DNA from 4 places in the Paracoccus sp. TRP genome. Region 3 is predicted to be linked to each of the others. Evidence: riboswitches for the same ligand, from Rfam matches in the RefSeq annotation. Region 3 holds a riboswitch; each other region holds the start of a gene.
The links. A riboswitch is a leader RNA that binds a small molecule or an ion and turns the genes downstream of it on or off. The one in region 3 is predicted to bind cobalamin.
Positions count from the first base shown of each region.

Region 1 (4,146 bases), on a different contig from region 3:
CTGCCCATAATTGTCCGCAACATAGCGCAGATCGGCGGTAACCGAGCCTCGACCCTGTGCAAAATCGGCCGTGGCGCGCAGACCCAGCTGATGGCGCGGCTGACGGGGAACCGGCTTTCCGTCCTCGGTCCGGGCGTCCATATAGGTATAGGTTGCGCCCAGACGCAGCCAGTCGGTGGCATCATAGTCGAGCTCAAGCTCGAATCCCTTGCGGGTGCTGGTGCCAGAGATGTTTTGTGAGGTGGTGCCAGCGCCGGTGATCATATCCTCGACCTTGCTGGTAAAAAGTGTCGCGCCCAGATTTGCCCGCCCCTCGGCAAAGGTCCAGTCCACGCCCAGTTCATAGCTGTGGCTGGTCTCGGGGCGTAGGTCCGGATTGCCCCGATAGGTGCCTGAGGTATAGCCATAAAGTTCAAACATGGTCGGGTTGACGGTTGCCTTGCCCGCTGCTGCGCGCAGCCTCAAGTCGCGGTCGGGCAGGGCCCAGGCGCCGGCGATGCTCCAGGTGGTGGCATCGCGGAAAACGTCGTTGAAACTGCGGCGTAGCCCGGCTTGAATGCCAAGGCCGTTGTCGAACTGGCCCTGATATTCCAGCGCCACCGATTTGCTGTCGCGCTCGTAACGGTTCGCCCCGTAAGCGTTCGAAGTTTCGTAAGTCTCGCGCTTTGCTTGCAGCGCCACGCTTAGTTTTTGCTGTGCATCGCGGACATGGCCGCCGTCCAGTGCCCAACTGCCGGTATATTTGATATCCCGCAGCCGCGAGGCATCGTCGTAATCCGGGACACCTGCGTTGAAATGATCTGCCGTCTGGTTCGAGCCGGACAGAACGAAGCGGTGCAGAAACCGCCCCTCCAGCGCCTCTGCCTCTAACCAGAGCGAACCATAGGTTTCGTTGCGTTTGGCGGTAAAGGGCGTATCAATCACATAATCATCGGGAGAGTCTACGGCGGTCCAGCTCGTCCCGTCATAGCCATATTCCTGCCAGCGGCGGCGCAGGGTAAAGCCCGCGCTTATCCCATCGGTCAATTCGTACGAGCCGGTCAGGCCCAGTGTGTCGTGGTCGTTGAAGTCGGTATCCCCGCCCGGGGTGCGGGATGTATCCTCGCCATCGCTGCGCCGTGACACCGCCGACAGGCTGATGCCGCCGCGCTCACCCCGCGCCTGCACATAGGCACTGGCCGTGCGGGTCCCGAGCCCGCCGACCTCGACCGTTCCGCCATAATGAAGGCCGGGGGTGCGGGCCTGGCGGGTGGTGATCGAGATCACGCCCGATGCGGCATTGGCGCCGTGGATGGTCGATTGTGGCCCGCGCAGCACCTCGATGCGCTCGATATCCTCGGCAAGCATTCCGCTGAAGGTATAATCCCCGCTACCGGGAGAGTTGGCCTCGACCCCGTCGATCAGCACCAAGACATGGTTGGTCTCACCGCCGCGAATACGGATACTGGTCAGCGACTCTCCGGTCGAGGTGACAGACAGGCCGGGGACGGTGCGCAGCGCGTCCTGAACAGTGGTGACGCGGCGCTGTTGCAGATCTTCGGCGGTCAGGACGGTATAGGCGCGGCCATAGGCGCTTTCGACGACCGGAGAGAGGCCGCCCGACAATACGACCTGATCAAGGATCACGGTTTCGGGGACCTCCTCGGCGCTCACGATCACAGGCAGCAGCGCGGCGGTAATGGCGATAAGGGAAACGGTGGTTCTGAACATTCCGACCTGGCCTTTCCAGTGCGGGTCACTGACCCGCGAATTGCAGAATATCCCGTAAAGGCTCTGGGCAGAGCCTGCGGGATGGTGAATGTCACCTCTGCGGGATGGCCGCTTTCCTGGCGCACCCCGCGCCGGAAATGGGTGATCGCTGCGGCAGGTCTCCTGGCTTGCGGATCATTGCTCGGGCCGGCCTTCCCGGGTTTTATCCCAGTGGCATCATCGACCATCGCTCTCCGCATACAGTTGCGGGGGCAGCCCCGGACTTGCCCCGGTCCTTCGCGGACCATAAGGCGTACCGGCGTTCCCTTTTCATCCGGCTGAAGCGCCGGAACCGTAGCGGCTTTGCATTGCCGCACAGCAGCATCAGCTGTCAAGCGCCATCGCGGCAACAGCCCCTGGCGGTATGCTGCCCCTGCGTTCAGGGCGCAACGGCATGATCCGTGATCCCCGCCTTGTGCCCGCCGCCGATCTGTATGAGACAGGGGGCATCCGCGTCAGGAGGTCAGGGATGAACGCATTGAAACGGATCGGCATCGACACCTACATGCTGCTCTTGCTTGGCATGGTGTTGCTGGGCTTGTTCCTGCCTGCGCGCGGCATGGCGGCGGATCTGCTGTCAGGGGCGACCTTCTGGGCTGTAACGCTGCTCTTCTTTCTGTACGGAGCGCGGTTGGATCCGGCATCGGTCAAGGCAGGGCTGCTGAACCTGCGCCTGCAGGGACTGACCTTTGCCGCGACCTATGTGCTGTTTCCGTTGCTCGGGCTCGGGCTGGCGGCACTGTTTGGCCAGGTGCTGGGGCCTGAACTGACCATGGGCCTGATGTTTCTTGCCGTGCTGCCCTCGACGGTACAAAGCTCGATCGCCTTCACCTCGATTGCCAATGGCAATGTGCCGGCGGCGATCTGCGCGGCTTCTCTGTCGAACCTTGTAGGCGTGGTGCTGACCCCGCTGCTCGTCACCCATCTTCTGCATCAGGAAGGCGGAGGCGCAAGCCTCGACGCGATCCAGAAAGTCGCGGTCCAGATCCTGCTGCCTTTTGCTATAGGGCAACTTACCCGCCGCTGGATCGGAGGTTTTGTTCGGCGTCACCGGTTACTGACCATGGTGGTCGACCGGGGCTCGATCCTGCTGATCGTCTATTCAGCCTTTGGCGCAGGAACGGTCGCGGGGATCTGGTCGGCGATCCCCGCTCCGGGGCTGATCCTGTGTTTTCTGGTCACGGCGCTGCTTTTGGCGCTGGCCATGGGGATCATGGCGGGTGCGGGACGGCTCTTCCGCCTACCACCCCAAGATCAGGCCGTGCTGTTCTTTTGTGGTTCGACCAAAAGCCTGGCAAGCGGGTTGCCCATCGCCACGGCAATCTTTCCGGCAGCAGCGGTGGGGGCTACCGTGCTGCCGGTGATGATCTATCACATGACGCAACTGCTCGTCTGCTCGGCCATCGCGCAAAGACGGGCGCACGGATAGGGCCGGGATCAGAAATCCCAGTCCTCATCCTCAGTGGCGACAGCCTTGCCGATCACATAGCTTGACCCCGATCCGCTAAAGAAATCATGGTTTTCGCTATCGGGCGACAGGGCGGCAAGGATCGCCGGGTTCACCTCACAGGCCTGGGGCGGGAACAGAGCCTCATAGCCAAGGTTTTGTAACGCCTTGTTGGCATTGTAATGCAGGAAGGCTTTGACATCCTCGGTCAGACCGATGCCGTCATAAAGCTCGGCGGTATATTTCGCCTCGATGTCATACAGGTCGAACATCAGCGAAAAGGCGAAATCCTTAAGCGCGGCGCGCTCACCCTCGTCCAGCCGTTCAAGACCGCGCTGATATTTGTAACCGATGTAATAGCCATGCACGGCCTCGTCGCGGATGATCAGCCGGATCAGGTCGGCGGTATTGGTCAGCTTGGCGCGGCTTGACCAATACATCGGCAGGTAAAAGCCGGAATAGAACAGAAAGCTCTCCAGAAAGACACTGGCGATCTTGCGCTTCAGTGGCGAGGAACCGGCCTGGTACTCATCGACCACCAGCCGCGCCTTTTGCTGCAGATGCGGGTTTTCCTCAGCCCAGCGAAAGGCTGCATCCACCTCTGGCGTCAGGCAGAGCGTCGAAAAGATCGAAGAATAGCTGCGCGCGTGTACCGCCTCCATGAAAGAGATATTCGACAGCACCGCCTCTTCATGGGGGGTCAGGGCGTCGGGCATCATCGCCGGCGCGCCGACCGAGTTCTGGATCGTGTCCAGAAGCGTCAGCCCGGTAAAGACGCGAATGGTCAGTTCGCGCTCTTCGGGCCGCAGCGTTGCCCAGCTTTGCACGTCGTTTGACAGCGGCACTTTTTCAGGCAGCCAGAAATTCACCGTAAGACGGTTCCAGACCTCCAGATCCTTCTCGTCCTCCAGCCGGTTCCAGTTGATCGCCCGCAAAGGCAGGCGCGGCGC
Region 1 covers NZ_AEPN01000018.1:44,018-48,163, reverse strand. Annotated here, with positions in the region: gene PARACOCCUSGL_RS0111180 (TonB-dependent siderophore receptor) at 1-1,710, opposite strand, end outside; cobalamin riboswitch at 1,845-2,061, opposite strand; gene PARACOCCUSGL_RS0111175 (bile acid:sodium symporter family protein) at 2,219-3,178, shown strand; gene nrdF (class 1b ribonucleoside-diphosphate reductase subunit beta) at 3,187-4,146, opposite strand, start outside.
Region 1: another riboswitch for cobalamin. It lies ahead of PARACOCCUSGL_RS0111180 (TonB-dependent siderophore receptor); the one in region 3 lies ahead of PARACOCCUSGL_RS0104225 (DUF1636 domain-containing protein).

Region 2 (4,146 bases), on a different contig from region 3:
GGCACTTGCCGCGATGGGGCTGGAGACTGATCTGCGCAAGCTGCGCGCCAAAGGCATACGACCCCTGTTGCTGGGCGCAGTGGCCTGGCTGTTCATCTCGGCGCTCGGGCTGGGGTTGGTTGCGCTGACATGAGGATTGAGCGCAGCAGCGCCCGCCCCTAGATATGGGCCATGTTGCAGCCCGCCGACACCCGCCCGATGACCCGGCGCGAAACAGAGGTTCGCCGTTTTGTCCGCGACCGCTACGGCTTGCGCGGCACCTTGGCGCTGCATTGCCATGCGCTTGGACTGGACCTGTTGCGCGCGCCGGTGAACGTCATGCTATCGCCACTGTTCCTGCTGGTGCGGCTGGGTGCACCAATCCTGCGGCGGTTAAGGCTGTTGCAGGCAGCAGACTGGCTGGCCGGGCGGCAGATATTCCTGAAATCCGATGTTGCCCGGCAGATCCGGGCCGATCTTGCGTATTTCATCGACGACCTTGCAGATAAGGATCTGGCCCCCAAGGCCCCGCCCGAAAGCATCGCCCGCGCAGTGGCCGATTATGCCGAGACCCGCAACGCCGTCGCTGAGATATCAACATCGCTCATCGTTCTGGTTGCGGGGCTGGTGCTTTTTCATCGCCCGACACCGGGGGTCATCTCGCTTGCCGGGCCGATCGCGCATCTGCAGGCGCAGGCACAGGCAGTGCGGGATTTCGCACTGGGAAGCTGGGCCGGCCGCATGTGGTACTGGGCCTTTCCGGCCGAGCTGTCGACGGCAAAGCTGGTACTGACCGGAATCGGTCTGGCCATGCTGGCCTCGGTCATAACCACCTTTGCCGGGTTGATCGCCGATCCTGTTCAGTTGTGGACCGGCATCCACAGGCGCCGGGTGATGCGCTTGCTAAGACGGCTCGACCGCGCCGAGAACGCCCCGGCGCTTGAGCGTGAGCATGTGCTTGCCCGGCTAGGCGATCTGTCCGATCTGGCGCTGAGCCTGTGGCGCAGCCTCAAGGGCTAGACCTTACAGATTGAATTGCCACCATCGGCCAGCATTGCAGAGCCGGTGATAAAGCTTGCATGGTCAGACAGCAGAAACAGCGCCGCCCGTGCGATCTCTGCGGGCTCAGCCATACGCTTCAGGGCATGCAGGCCCGAGATGAAACCTCCGGTTTCGGGGTTGGTCGCGGCATCTCCTGCCATCTCGGTCAGCGTGCCACCGGGCAGCAGGGCATTGGCGCGGATGCGTTGCGGGCCATAATCCACCGCCAGCGCCTGCACCAATCCGATCAACCCGGCCTTGGCCGCAGCATAGCTGCCCATGCCCGGCAGTACCGCAGTATGGCCGATGAAACTGCCGGTAAACACCAGTGCGCCCCCGCCCCGCGCCAACAGCGCCGGGACCTGCGCCCGCGCGGCCATAAATGCAGCAGTCAGGTTGGTGGCAATCAGTTGCTGCCATTCCGCATCAGCGATCTCATGCACCCGGGCGCCCGAGCCGGTCTGACCGGCATTGTTGAAAGCCCCATCAAGCCCGCCAAACCGGTCCTGCGCCAGCGTGACCAGCGCCTCGGCATGGCCCGGCGCCGTAACATCGCCCGCCAGTACCGCGATGCGACCCGCACCTTGATCGATTCGGGCAGCAAGATCGGTAAGCCGGTCTTCGCGCCGGGCCGAGATCACCAGCCGCGCGCCCTCGGCCGCGAATATCTGCGCTGCGGCGGCGCCGATTCCACTAGAGGCTCCGGTGATAATAATAGTCTTGTCCTTGAGCAGCATTCTGCCTCTCCCATGCTTGTTGCAGGGTCGGTATGGGCCAGGACAGGCACCGGAAAACCCGGTTTCTTGCTTTTGAACAGAATGGTTTCGTTAACATCCTGAATGCGGGCAATTACCCACAGGGACACTACATCTCTGTGGATAGCTTAGGAACCTGCACTATATCTAGTTGACGGCCCGAAACTCTCATGGCTTACTGACGGGGTCATGGTGAATCCGGCCCCGGCCGGACGAAGAAGAGGGAAGCCGGTGAAAATCCGGCACTGCCCCCGCAGCTGTAAGCGGCGAGCGACGCTGGAACACCACTGAGGCCCTGGCTTCGGGAAGGTCAGCCAAGCCGGGACCCGCAAGTCAGAAGACCTGCCATGACACGAGATGACGTAACCGTGCGGCGGGCACGGGGCTGGATCAGGACCGGATGGCATCGCCATCGGCCCGGCCCCTTGTTGCCGACAACACTGAAGGAGCCGAGGCATGACCATCACCGTTTATTCCAAACCCGCCTGCGTTCAATGCACCGCCACCACCCGGGCGCTTGACGCGCGTGGCCTGGCCTATCAGCTGGTCGACCTGACCGAGGACGAGGCGGCAATGGAGCTTGTGACCTCTCTTGGCTATCGTCAGGCCCCGGTGGTCATTGCTGGTGATGCGCATTGGGCCGGATTCCGCCCGGACATGATCGGCCGCCTGTCCTGACCAGCACGATGGGCGGGCTGATCTATTTCTCATCAGGCTCGGGGAACACGGCGCGTTTCGTGGACCAGCTTGGGCTGATTGCCGGGCGCATTCCGATTTCGCCCAAGGACGAGATACCGGCCCCTGCCCGCCCCTATGTGCTGATCTGCCCGACCTATGCCGATGGCGAGGGGCGCGGCGCGGTACCCAAACAGGTCATCCGCTTTCTCAACGATCCCGGCCGCCGGGCGCTGTTGCGCGGCGTCATCGCTGCGGGCAACCGCAACTTCGGCGCGACATATGCGCTGGCTGGCCGGGTAATCTCTGACAAATGCAAGGTGCCGGTTCTTTACCGTTTCGAACTGGCCGGCACCGAAATCGACATTTCCCGCGTCCGGGCGGGGTTAAAGAAATTCTGGGGGACGGAATGCTTGACAATGGCGTAAAGGCCGAACTGGACTATCACGCGCTGAACGCGATGCTGAACCTCTATGACGACGAGGGAAAGATCCGCTTTGACGCAGACCGCAAGGCCGCGCGGCAGTATTTCCTGCAGCACGTCAATCAGAACACCGTCTTCTTTCACTCTCTGGACGAAAAGCTGGGCTATCTGGTCGATGAGGGCTATTACGAGGCCGAGGTCCTTGACCAGTATCCGCGCGAGTTCCTGCACCGGATCTGGGAAGCCGCGTTCCGCCGCAAATTCCGCTTTCCGACCTTTCTTGGCGCCTTCAAATACTACACCAGCTACACGCTGAAGACCCGCGACGGCCAGCGCTATCTGGAACGTTACGAGGACCGGGTGGTCATGGTCGCGCTGGCACTGGCGCGCGGCGATGAGGTGCTGGCGATGCGCTTTATGGAGGAAATCCTTTCAGGCCGGTTCCAGCCTGCAACGCCGACATTCCTTAACGCCGGAAAAAAATCGCGGGGCGAGCTGATCTCGTGCTTCCTGCTGCGGGTCGAGGACAACATGGAATCGATCGGCCGCTCGATCAATTCGGCGCTGCAGCTCAGCAAGCGCGGCGGCGGGGTCGCACTGATGCTGACGAACCTGCGCGAGTCGGGTGCTCCGATCAAGGGGATCGAAAACCAGTCCTCTGGCGTCGTGCCGGTGATGAAGCTGCTTGAGGACAGCTTCAGCTATGCCAATCAGCTGGGCGCGCGTCAGGGTGCAGGTGCGGTCTATCTGCACGCCCATCACCCCGATATCATGCGCTTTCTGGACACCAAGCGCGAGAACGCAGACGAAAAGATCCGCATCAAGACGCTGAGCCTTGGCGTCGTTATCCCAGATGTGACCTTTGAGCTCGCCAAGCGTAATCAGGACATGTACCTGTTTTCGCCCCATGACGTTGAGCGGGTCTATGGCGTGCCCTTCTCGGAAATCCCGGTGTCCGAGAAATATGCCGAGATGGTGGACGACAAACGCATCCGCAAGAAAAAGATCAACGCCCGGGCCTTTTTCCAGACCCTGGCCGAGATTCAGTTCGAAAGCGGCTATCCCTACATCATGTTCGAAGACACGGTGAACCGCGCCAACCCCGTCGCGGGCCGCATCAGCATGTCGAACCTGTGCAGCGAGATTTTGCAGGTTAATGAGGCCTCGGAATATAATGAGGACCTTAGCTACAGTCATCTGGGCACGGATATTTCCTGCAACCTCGGCTCGCTCAATATCGCGGCGACCATGGACGGGCCGGATTTCGGCGCA
Region 2 covers NZ_AEPN01000018.1:38,959-43,104, forward strand. Annotated here, with positions in the region: gene PARACOCCUSGL_RS0111140 (YeiH family protein) at 1-133, shown strand, start outside; gene PARACOCCUSGL_RS0111145 (DUF6635 family protein) at 172-999, shown strand; gene PARACOCCUSGL_RS0111150 (SDR family oxidoreductase) at 996-1,757, opposite strand; cobalamin riboswitch at 1,949-2,140, shown strand; gene nrdH (glutaredoxin-like protein NrdH) at 2,232-2,453, shown strand; gene nrdI (class Ib ribonucleoside-diphosphate reductase assembly flavoprotein NrdI) at 2,462-2,878, shown strand; gene nrdE (class 1b ribonucleoside-diphosphate reductase subunit alpha) at 2,860-4,146, shown strand, end outside.
Region 2: another riboswitch for cobalamin. It lies ahead of nrdH (glutaredoxin-like protein NrdH); the one in region 3 lies ahead of PARACOCCUSGL_RS0104225 (DUF1636 domain-containing protein).

Region 3 (4,146 bases):
CCCCGGCGGATCACCGCGCTTTTGCAGGTGTCGCCTGAATGGGAGTTCTCGGCCCTTCTCTGCCTCGGCTGGCCTGAGTTTGAGGATGACACGCCATTGCTGCATCGCAGGGGCTGGCAGGAAAATACCGCCCCCGAATGGCAGCGGCGCTAGGGCCTTACATCTTCAGCCCCGGCAGACGGCTGGCCTGCAGCACCCAATCGGCGAATTGCTTTTCGTCGAACGGGCCTTCGGGAATATGGACATAGCGCACGTCGGGCTGTTTCGAGGCGACAGGCGGCAGCGGATCCAGCTCTGCGCCGCGAAAAAAGCCGACTTTGATATATTTAGTCATGCAGTGAAAGCTGAGGAACCAGACCCCTTCCTCGACCCCGTAAAAAGGCGAATTCCACTTTACCGCCTTTTTCACACCCGGCACGGTGCGGGTGACGATCTGATCCAGCTTTTCGCCAACCTGATGCTTCCATCCCGGCAGCGCGTCGATATAGGCGCGAACGGGGGCTTCGCCATATCCCTTTGGGATCTGCGGATTGCCGCCTGAAAGCAGTTTTGGCTTGTCCTGCGGTTCGGTCATCGTCCTAGAACTCTACCCCCGGCTGGGCCTTGATACCGTCGCGGAACGGATGCTTGACCTGTTCCATCTCTGTTACAAGATCGGCAAGCTCGATCAGTTCCGGCCTGGCGTTGCGCCCGGTCAGCACGACATGGGTCATCGGCTGGTTTTTGCTGCGCAGAAAGACCAGCACCTCGTCCAGATCCAGATAATCATAGCGCAGGGCGATGTTGATCTCATCAAGCAGTACCATACGGATACGGGGATCGCGGATCAGCTCTTTGGCCTTTTCCCAGCCGGCGCGGGCGGCGGCGATGTCACGCTCACGGTCCTGCGTTTCCCAGGTAAACCCCTCGCCCATGGCATAAAACTGGCACAGATCGCCGAAATGTCCGGTCAAAACCCGACGCTCGCCCGTGTCCCATGAGCCCTTGATGAACTGCACCACGGCGCAGGGCATCTCATGGGCGATGCAGCGCAGGATCATGCCAAACCCGGACGAGGACTTGCCCTTGCCCTTGCCGGTATGGACGATGATCAGTCCCTTTTCGCCCTGCTTTCCAGCCATCATCCGGTCACGCGCAGCTTTGATCCTGGCCATCTTCTCGGCATGGCGAAGGTTGTCTTCGGTCGGCATCGGGCACTCCTTTGCTTGACAAGTCGGGACCGGGCGCGCACAGACAAGGGGCGCTGGTTCCTGTCCTACGACAGGCTAAGAGGGAATGCGACAGGCAACCGCCTGGAAGCAGCCGCCCCCGCGACCGTGACCGGAAAGGTCGCCCATAAGCCACTGGCCAAAAGCCGGGAAGGCGGGACGACCGTGGGCCCCACAGGCCCGAATCCGCAAGCCGGGAGACCTGCCCGCGCAAAGGATTGACCGGCGGACGGGGTGTTCCTGCTGGGGCTTGGGGCATATGTCGCGCCCCCGCGCCCTGCCGCCATAACGGATGAAGGGCGCATGACAGTCACCTTGCATGTCTGCATCACATGCCGCGCCGGCCTGCCCGTCCCCGACGGCGAGCCCGTGCCCGGCCTGCGTCTGCTGCAGGCGCTGACCGCCGAGACCCTGCCCCAAGGCGTGCGTATCGTTCCCGTCGAATGCCTGTCGGCCTGCGCCAATGGCGCGGCGATCGCGCTGTCGGGCCCGGGCCGGTGGACCTATGTCTATGGCAGCATGTCGGCTGATGACGCCCCCGAGATCATGCAGGGCGCCGCCGCCTATGCCGACGCATCTGACGGCATCGTCCCCTGGCGCGAACGCGTCACGATTTTCCGCAAGCGCAGCCTCGCGCGCATTCCTCCGATTGGGTAGCACATGACCGACCTGACCAAGACCCCAGTGACTGTCATCACCGGCTTTCTGGGCGCCGGCAAGACCACGCTGATCCGCCACCTGATGCAGAACCCGCAGGGCAAGCGGCTGGCAGTTCTGGTCAACGAATTCGGCACAATGGGCGTGGACGGAGAGATCCTGAAATCCTGCGCAGACGAAAACTGCCCGGCCGAAAACATCATGGAGCTGTCGAACGGCTGCATCTGTTGCACCGTCGCCGATGACTTCATCCCGACGCTTGAACGGCTGATGGCAATGCCGGTCAGGCCCGACCACATCCTGATCGAGACCTCGGGCCTTGCCCTGCCGAAACCGCTGCTTAAGGCGTTCGACTGGCCGGCGATCCGTTCGCGCATCACCGTGGACGGGGTGATTGCACTGGCCGATGCCGAGGCGGTTGCGGCAGGCCGTTTTGCCCCCGACGTGGCGGCAGTCGAGGCCCAGCGCGCCGCTGATGACAGCCTTGACCACGAAACGCCGCTTTCCGAGGTGTTCGAGGACCAGATCGCCTGTGCCGATATCGTCCTGCTCTCCAAGGCTGATCTGGCGGGCGAACAGGGGCTGGCCGCCGCCCGCGCGGTCATCGAGGCCGAGGCCCCGCGCAAGCTGCCGATCCTGCCGCTGGTTGACGGGGTGATCGACCCGCGCGTCATCCTGGGCCTCAATGCCGCGGCCGAGGATGACCTTGCCGCCCGCCCCAGCCATCATGACGGGGCCGAGGATCATGAGCATGACGATTTCGACTCGGTGGTGATCGAACTGGCCGAGATCGCGGACCCCGCTGATCTGGCCACCCGCATCGAACGGCTGGCGCGGGAACAGAACATCCTGCGGGTCAAAGGCCATGTCGCCGTCCTGGGCAAGCCCATGCGGTTGCTGGTGCAGGCGGTGGGTGAAAGGGTGCGCCACCAATACGACCGGCCCTGGGGCGATGCCCCCCGCAACTCGCGCCTCGTCGTCATTGCCGAGCATGACGATATCGACGAGGCCGCGATCAGGGCGGTTCTGGCCGCATAAGCGCCGAATAAGCCATGCATGTCGTCTTTCGCGAAAGCCGTGGGCTGGAAGAAACCGAGGTTCCGACCGACCCCGGCCAAAGCCCCGCCGAGCTGATCGCACTGTCCTATTCGGACAGCGATCTCGGCGCTTTCGCTGCAGGCTGGCACCGTGCGTCAGGGGGGCTGCCCTCGCTGCGGCTGTGCAATCTATCGGCGCTGCGGCACCCGGTTTCGGTCGATCAGTACTGCGAGACGACGCTTGCCGGGGCGCGGGCGATTCTGGTGCGGCTGATCGGGGGTGAACCCTATTGGTCCTATGGAGTCGCCAGCCTTCAGGATCTGGCGCGCAGACGGGGTATCGCGCTGGCCTTTCTGCCCGCCGACGGGCGGCCTGACCCGACGCTTGACCGTTATTCGACGCTGCCGTTGCCGGTGCTGCGCCGGCTGACCACGCTATGCGATCAGGGCGGCGCGGTCGCCGCGCAGATGGCCTTGGCAGAGCTGGCGCATGCTGCGGGCCTGCACACCGCGCCGGTTCAGGGCGAGGCTGCGATCCCCGAGTTCGGATTTTACGACCCCGATCACGGCGTTATTCAGCGGCCAAAGCCCGGGCTGCTCGTCAGCTTTTACCGCAGCTATCTGACCTCTGCCGATCTGGCGCCAGTCGATGCGATGATCCGCGCCCTGCGCGCCGCGGGACTGGACGCAACCGGAGTATTCGCGCCCTCGCTCAAGGCACCGGGCTTTGCAGAATGGCTGGCGCCACATCTGCCGGGGGTTGCGGCGGTGGTAAACCTGACCGCCTTTTCTGCCCGTGACGATGCTGGCGCGACGCCCTTTGACGGGGCCGACGGCCCGGTCTTTCAGGTGGCGCTTTCCACTGCCCCGCGCGAGCTATGGGCCGCAGAAGAACGCGGCCTTTCCGCCGCAGATCTGGCGATGCACGTGGTCCTGCCCGAGGTTGATGGCCGCATTTTTCTGGGCGCGATCAGCTTCAAACAGGCGCAAGAGCGCGACCCGGATCTGCAATTTTCTCGCATGATCCACGTCCCGGATGATCAGCGCATCAATGCGGCGGCGGCACGGGTGCGGGCTTGGCTGAACCTGCCCGCAAAACGCCGCGCAGTGGTGCTGTCGACCTATCCCGGCAAGATCTATCAGCTGGCCCATGCGGTTGGGCTTGACGCCCTTGCATCAGCCGGGGCGATGCTTGGCATTCCACATGACGATCTGGGCCGCAGGCTTAAGGCCGGCCGTCTGCA
Region 3 covers NZ_AEPN01000004.1:150,464-154,609, forward strand. Annotated here, with positions in the region: gene bluB (5,6-dimethylbenzimidazole synthase) at 1-153, shown strand, start outside; gene PARACOCCUSGL_RS0104215 (DUF1801 domain-containing protein) at 158-574, opposite strand; gene cobO (cob(I)yrinic acid a,c-diamide adenosyltransferase) at 579-1,190, opposite strand; cobalamin riboswitch at 1,228-1,433, shown strand; gene PARACOCCUSGL_RS0104225 (DUF1636 domain-containing protein) at 1,512-1,865, shown strand; gene cobW (cobalamin biosynthesis protein CobW) at 1,869-2,903, shown strand; gene cobN (cobaltochelatase subunit CobN) at 2,918-4,146, shown strand, end outside.

Region 4 (4,146 bases), on a different contig from region 3:
GCAGGGAAATGCCCAGTGCCGCTGCCGATTGCGCACCAAAGGAAAAGGCATCCAGCGCCCTTACATGCCAAAGGCAGGCCAGAAAGCCGATCAGGGCTGCCGGAGCCGCCAGCGACACATCCGGCCAGCGCACGCCCGACAGATTGCCGAGCAGCCAGAACATGATGCCCCTTGCCTGTTCGGCATTGGCCGACCTGGCGATGAAAAAGCTGGTCAGCGCGTTGAACAGCTGCGAACCCGCGATCCCCGCCAATACCAGCTGGGCGGGGCCGCCTCCGGCAGCTCGCGCCAGCGCCGCGACCAGGCCAAAGGCCAACAGCGCCCCGGCAAAAGCGCCCGATGACAGGCCCAGCGCGCCGCCGCCAAGGCCAAGGATCGTCACCGCGACCGCGCCGGTCGACGCCCCTGCTGATACCCCCAGCAGATAGGGGTCAGCCAGCGCGTTGCGGATCAGCGCCTGCAAAACCACCCCGGACAGCGCCAGTCCCGCGCCGCAGGCAGCCGCGACCAAAGTGCGCGGCATGCGATAATTCCAGATGATCGCCGCATTGATCGAGTCCACCGGATATCCGGCACCAAACAGCTTGTTGGCCAGCACCGCCAGCACGGTATCAGGCGGCAGGGGCATTTCGCCGATGATAACCCCGGCAAGGATCGCCACCGTCAAAAGGCTGCCTGCCAAGATCCATCGCCACGCGGGCGCGCGCGGGCGATAGCTGCGGACCGTCGCGACCGTCATTCGAGGTTAAAGGCCGGCAGCGCCCCGGCCAGTGTTTCAAGCGCCGAGACATTGCGGATCGAGGGGTCCATCGAATGGGCGTCAAGCACCACGATCCGGTCATTGCGAACCGCCTCCATCTGGCTGGTTACCGGGTCGGACTTCAGGAACTCGATCTTCCGTTCGTAATCGTCAGCCTCGAACCGGCGACGGTCCATCCGGGCGATGACGATGACCGAAGGATTGGCGCGGGCGATGGTCTCCCAGCTGACGGTCGGCCATTCCTCATCGCTTTCGATGACGTTCTTCAGCCCCAGTTTTTCCATCATATAGGCGGGTGGTCCCTTGCGGCCCGCGACATAGGGATCAACGTCCATCTCGGCCGACGAGAACCAGAACACGGCCGAGGCATCTTTCAGGTTCAGCGACCGGGCGTTTTCAACTGCCGCCGCCTCGCGCGCCTTCAGATCGGCGACCAGTGCCTCACCCCGTTCCGGCACGTCAAAAATCTGTGCCAGTTCAAGAACGCCGGCATGAACGGATTCCATCTGGAACATGGCATTGCGGGTCCCGTCCGAGCCGCTGCTGTTGTCTTTGTTCCAGCAGTCCGCGGGCAGCACATAGGTCGGGATGCCGACATCGGCAAATTGCTCACGCGTGGCGACGATTCCTTGAGGACCGATGTGCCATTCGTATTGCACAGTGACCAGGCCGGGCTTTTTCGCCACCACCGATTCAAAGCTCGGATCGTTGTCGGCCAGCCGCTCGATCGAGGCATTCACCTCGCGGTATTCGGGCAGGACCTCGCTGAACCAGACGGCAGTGCCCTGGACCTTGTCGGCCAGCCCCAGCGAATAAAGGATCTCGGTCGCGGCCTGTCCGACACTGACCACGCTGTCAGGTGCATGGCTGATGGTCAGATCGACGCCGCAGTTTTGCAGCCTCAGCGGATATTGGGTCTGTGCGCCTGCGGGCAGGGTGGCAAGGATCATGGTGGCCGCGCCAAGCAGCGCGGCAGTCAGTGTGCGGGCAAACATGAATTGTCTCCGGTTGTGAGGGCAGCCAGGGACGGGAGGAGAGGAGCGGCCCAAAAACTGACAAGCGCCCTTGCCTTGCGGCAGGGCCTGATGCTGGCTGGGACGGGCGCGGCAAGGCACCCTTTGGGCAAATTCATCGAACACCTCCCCGGACACCCCGCCCGGGCTGCGTTGAAACGGGTGTCGGCAGGTCTCCTGACTGGCGGGTCGCGGGGCTTTCCACGGCCTTCCCGTGGCGCATGGCCACAGTGGCATTTTCGTGGATGTCCTCGCCGCCTACAGTTGCGGGGGCAGTTCCGGTTCACCGGACAGGTCCGGTGGCGGATTCCCTTTCAATTCCATATGGAAACCGACACCGGGCAACTACCCGCCAAATTGCGGATGAACAAGGTAAATCTGGCTTCCATGGCAGGGACTGCCCCCACAGGCCGGGAAGGGCCAAGGAAAACCGCGTCAGGATGGGGGAGTGGTGTATCCTGTCGTGGCCTTTCCGGCCCTCGCATGATGCGCGTCACATAGAGCCCGGCCGGCGCATCTGAAATTGTCAGGTCATGAAAGCGGATCAGCTGTTATATCAGTGGGTTACGCCACTGCCGCCGACCACGGCAATGTTATATGGCCTGCCTTCGACCGGTACGGTGCCGACCTCGCTGAAATCCTTGGTCGAGATGCGCCGGATCAGCCCGGCATTCGGGTCGCTCAGCACGATCTCGTCCCCGGCGACGGCAATGCGCGGGCGCGGATCGTTCCAGTGGCCGTCCATCGAATATGGCGCGGTGACCTTGGTGCTGTCGCTGAGAGCGGCGTCAAGCAGGTTCACACGATGCAGGCTGCCATCTTCGGTCAGGACATAGCCTGTCGCGGGGCTGGCTGGGTCTAGCGCGAAATCCACCCGGCGGAACGGCAGGTCGATATAGCGATAATGCGGGGCCTCTTCGGGGTCGATGACAACCAGGCCCTTGGGTCCGAAATTGCCCAGAAAGATCTGCATCCCGGATGAGCCAAGCAGGGTCCCGGTGGTCACATCTTTGGGCAGATCCTCGGGATAGGGCAAAAGCCTGTATTCCGGCCCCTGATCACCCGCCTTGACGGTCAGCACGCCCTCTTTGCAACCGGCGGCCAGATAGGCGCCCGAGAAAGCCTCGCCATGGATGGCGGTGCAGGTGGCCAGATTGCCCGTGGGGTTGCCTTTGGCGTCAAAGGCTTGCAGGCCCAGACGCGGTACCGAGGCATCGCCCTCGACCGGTTCGTCCGAGGCGACGGTCGAAAGCCAGCTTTTTCCCAGTGGCGTGACAAAGCCATGATGGGCGCGGGCCTGTGGGAACTTCACCGGCTCGACCTTGCCCGCGGCCAGCGCGGCGCTGTCGAGAATCTCGGCATAGCTGCCCTTGTCATAATTCAGCACCACCTTGCCGTCGTGCGCGACAAGGTGAAAGGGCCGGGGTCCCGACAGGTGCAGGTCGATGGCTGCGGGTTCTTTGACCTCAAGGTCCTGATGATCGCCATGATCGTGCAGTGAGATACCGCTGCGGATGAATTGCACGGTATCGGCCTCGGACTGGACTGCGGCGACCACCGCACCGCCCGCGACCGGATAAAGCTTGACCTGTCCAGTGGTCTGGAAAGTCCAGCGATGCGCGGGCTTGGACAGGTCAAAGGCGGTGATCTGCCCTTTCTCATGATCGCCCACAAAGACACGGTAAACGGTGTCATCCTTGTGGTCATGGGCAATGCCGGTACCAGCAAGGATCAGGGTCAGGGCGCTGGCACCCGCAAATTGTCTGAGCATGATTAGCCTCCTTGGTCGTTCGGAATGGGTTGCGGTTAGCTTGCCCGGTTTCCGCTGGTCCCTGCAGGGCAGCAGGGACCGGCTGCAGAAAACTGCAGTTCCGGGGCGGGACCGGAGCATCGCTGGCGACGGACTCAGTTTAGTAATGTTATTACATTACCAAAATGGAACGACAAGAGACTTGCCTCGGGAAAATGCCGCCGGATCTGCGGATCAGGGGGAGCGCCGCTTGCTCCCGGACAAAACAGAGATCGCCATCGGAGCTTCCATGCGGCGGACAACATGTGTTCGCTGTAGCGAGGTTCTGAGCCCGCCTTTCACCATGATCGTGATACAGCATCACGCATGACCTGACGGGCAGGGCCGATCAGGAGCATTTCCGCGCCAGCGGCGGTTCAGTGCCAATTACCGCACAAAGGCTTGCCGGGGATAGGCCACAGAGCCGCCGAATGCTGGTCGAGAAGCGGGCGTCGCTGTCCGGCGGTGCGGGCAATGGCGGCGGTTTGGCTACGATCTCGACCACGCTGATGCGGTCCGTTGCAAGACCTGCTAGGCTGGCCCGGACATCGTCATAGCAAGAGCAGGAGGCTCGGATGAGCTGG
Region 4 covers NZ_AEPN01000021.1:6,157-10,302, reverse strand. Annotated here, with positions in the region: gene PARACOCCUSGL_RS0112230 (iron ABC transporter permease) at 1-739, opposite strand, end outside; gene PARACOCCUSGL_RS0112225 (ABC transporter substrate-binding protein) at 736-1,755, opposite strand; cobalamin riboswitch at 1,923-2,124, opposite strand; gene PARACOCCUSGL_RS0112220 (metallochaperone AztD) at 2,330-3,544, opposite strand; gene PARACOCCUSGL_RS0112215 (pirin family protein) at 4,138-4,146, shown strand, end outside.
Region 4: another riboswitch for cobalamin. It lies ahead of PARACOCCUSGL_RS0112225 (ABC transporter substrate-binding protein); the one in region 3 lies ahead of PARACOCCUSGL_RS0104225 (DUF1636 domain-containing protein).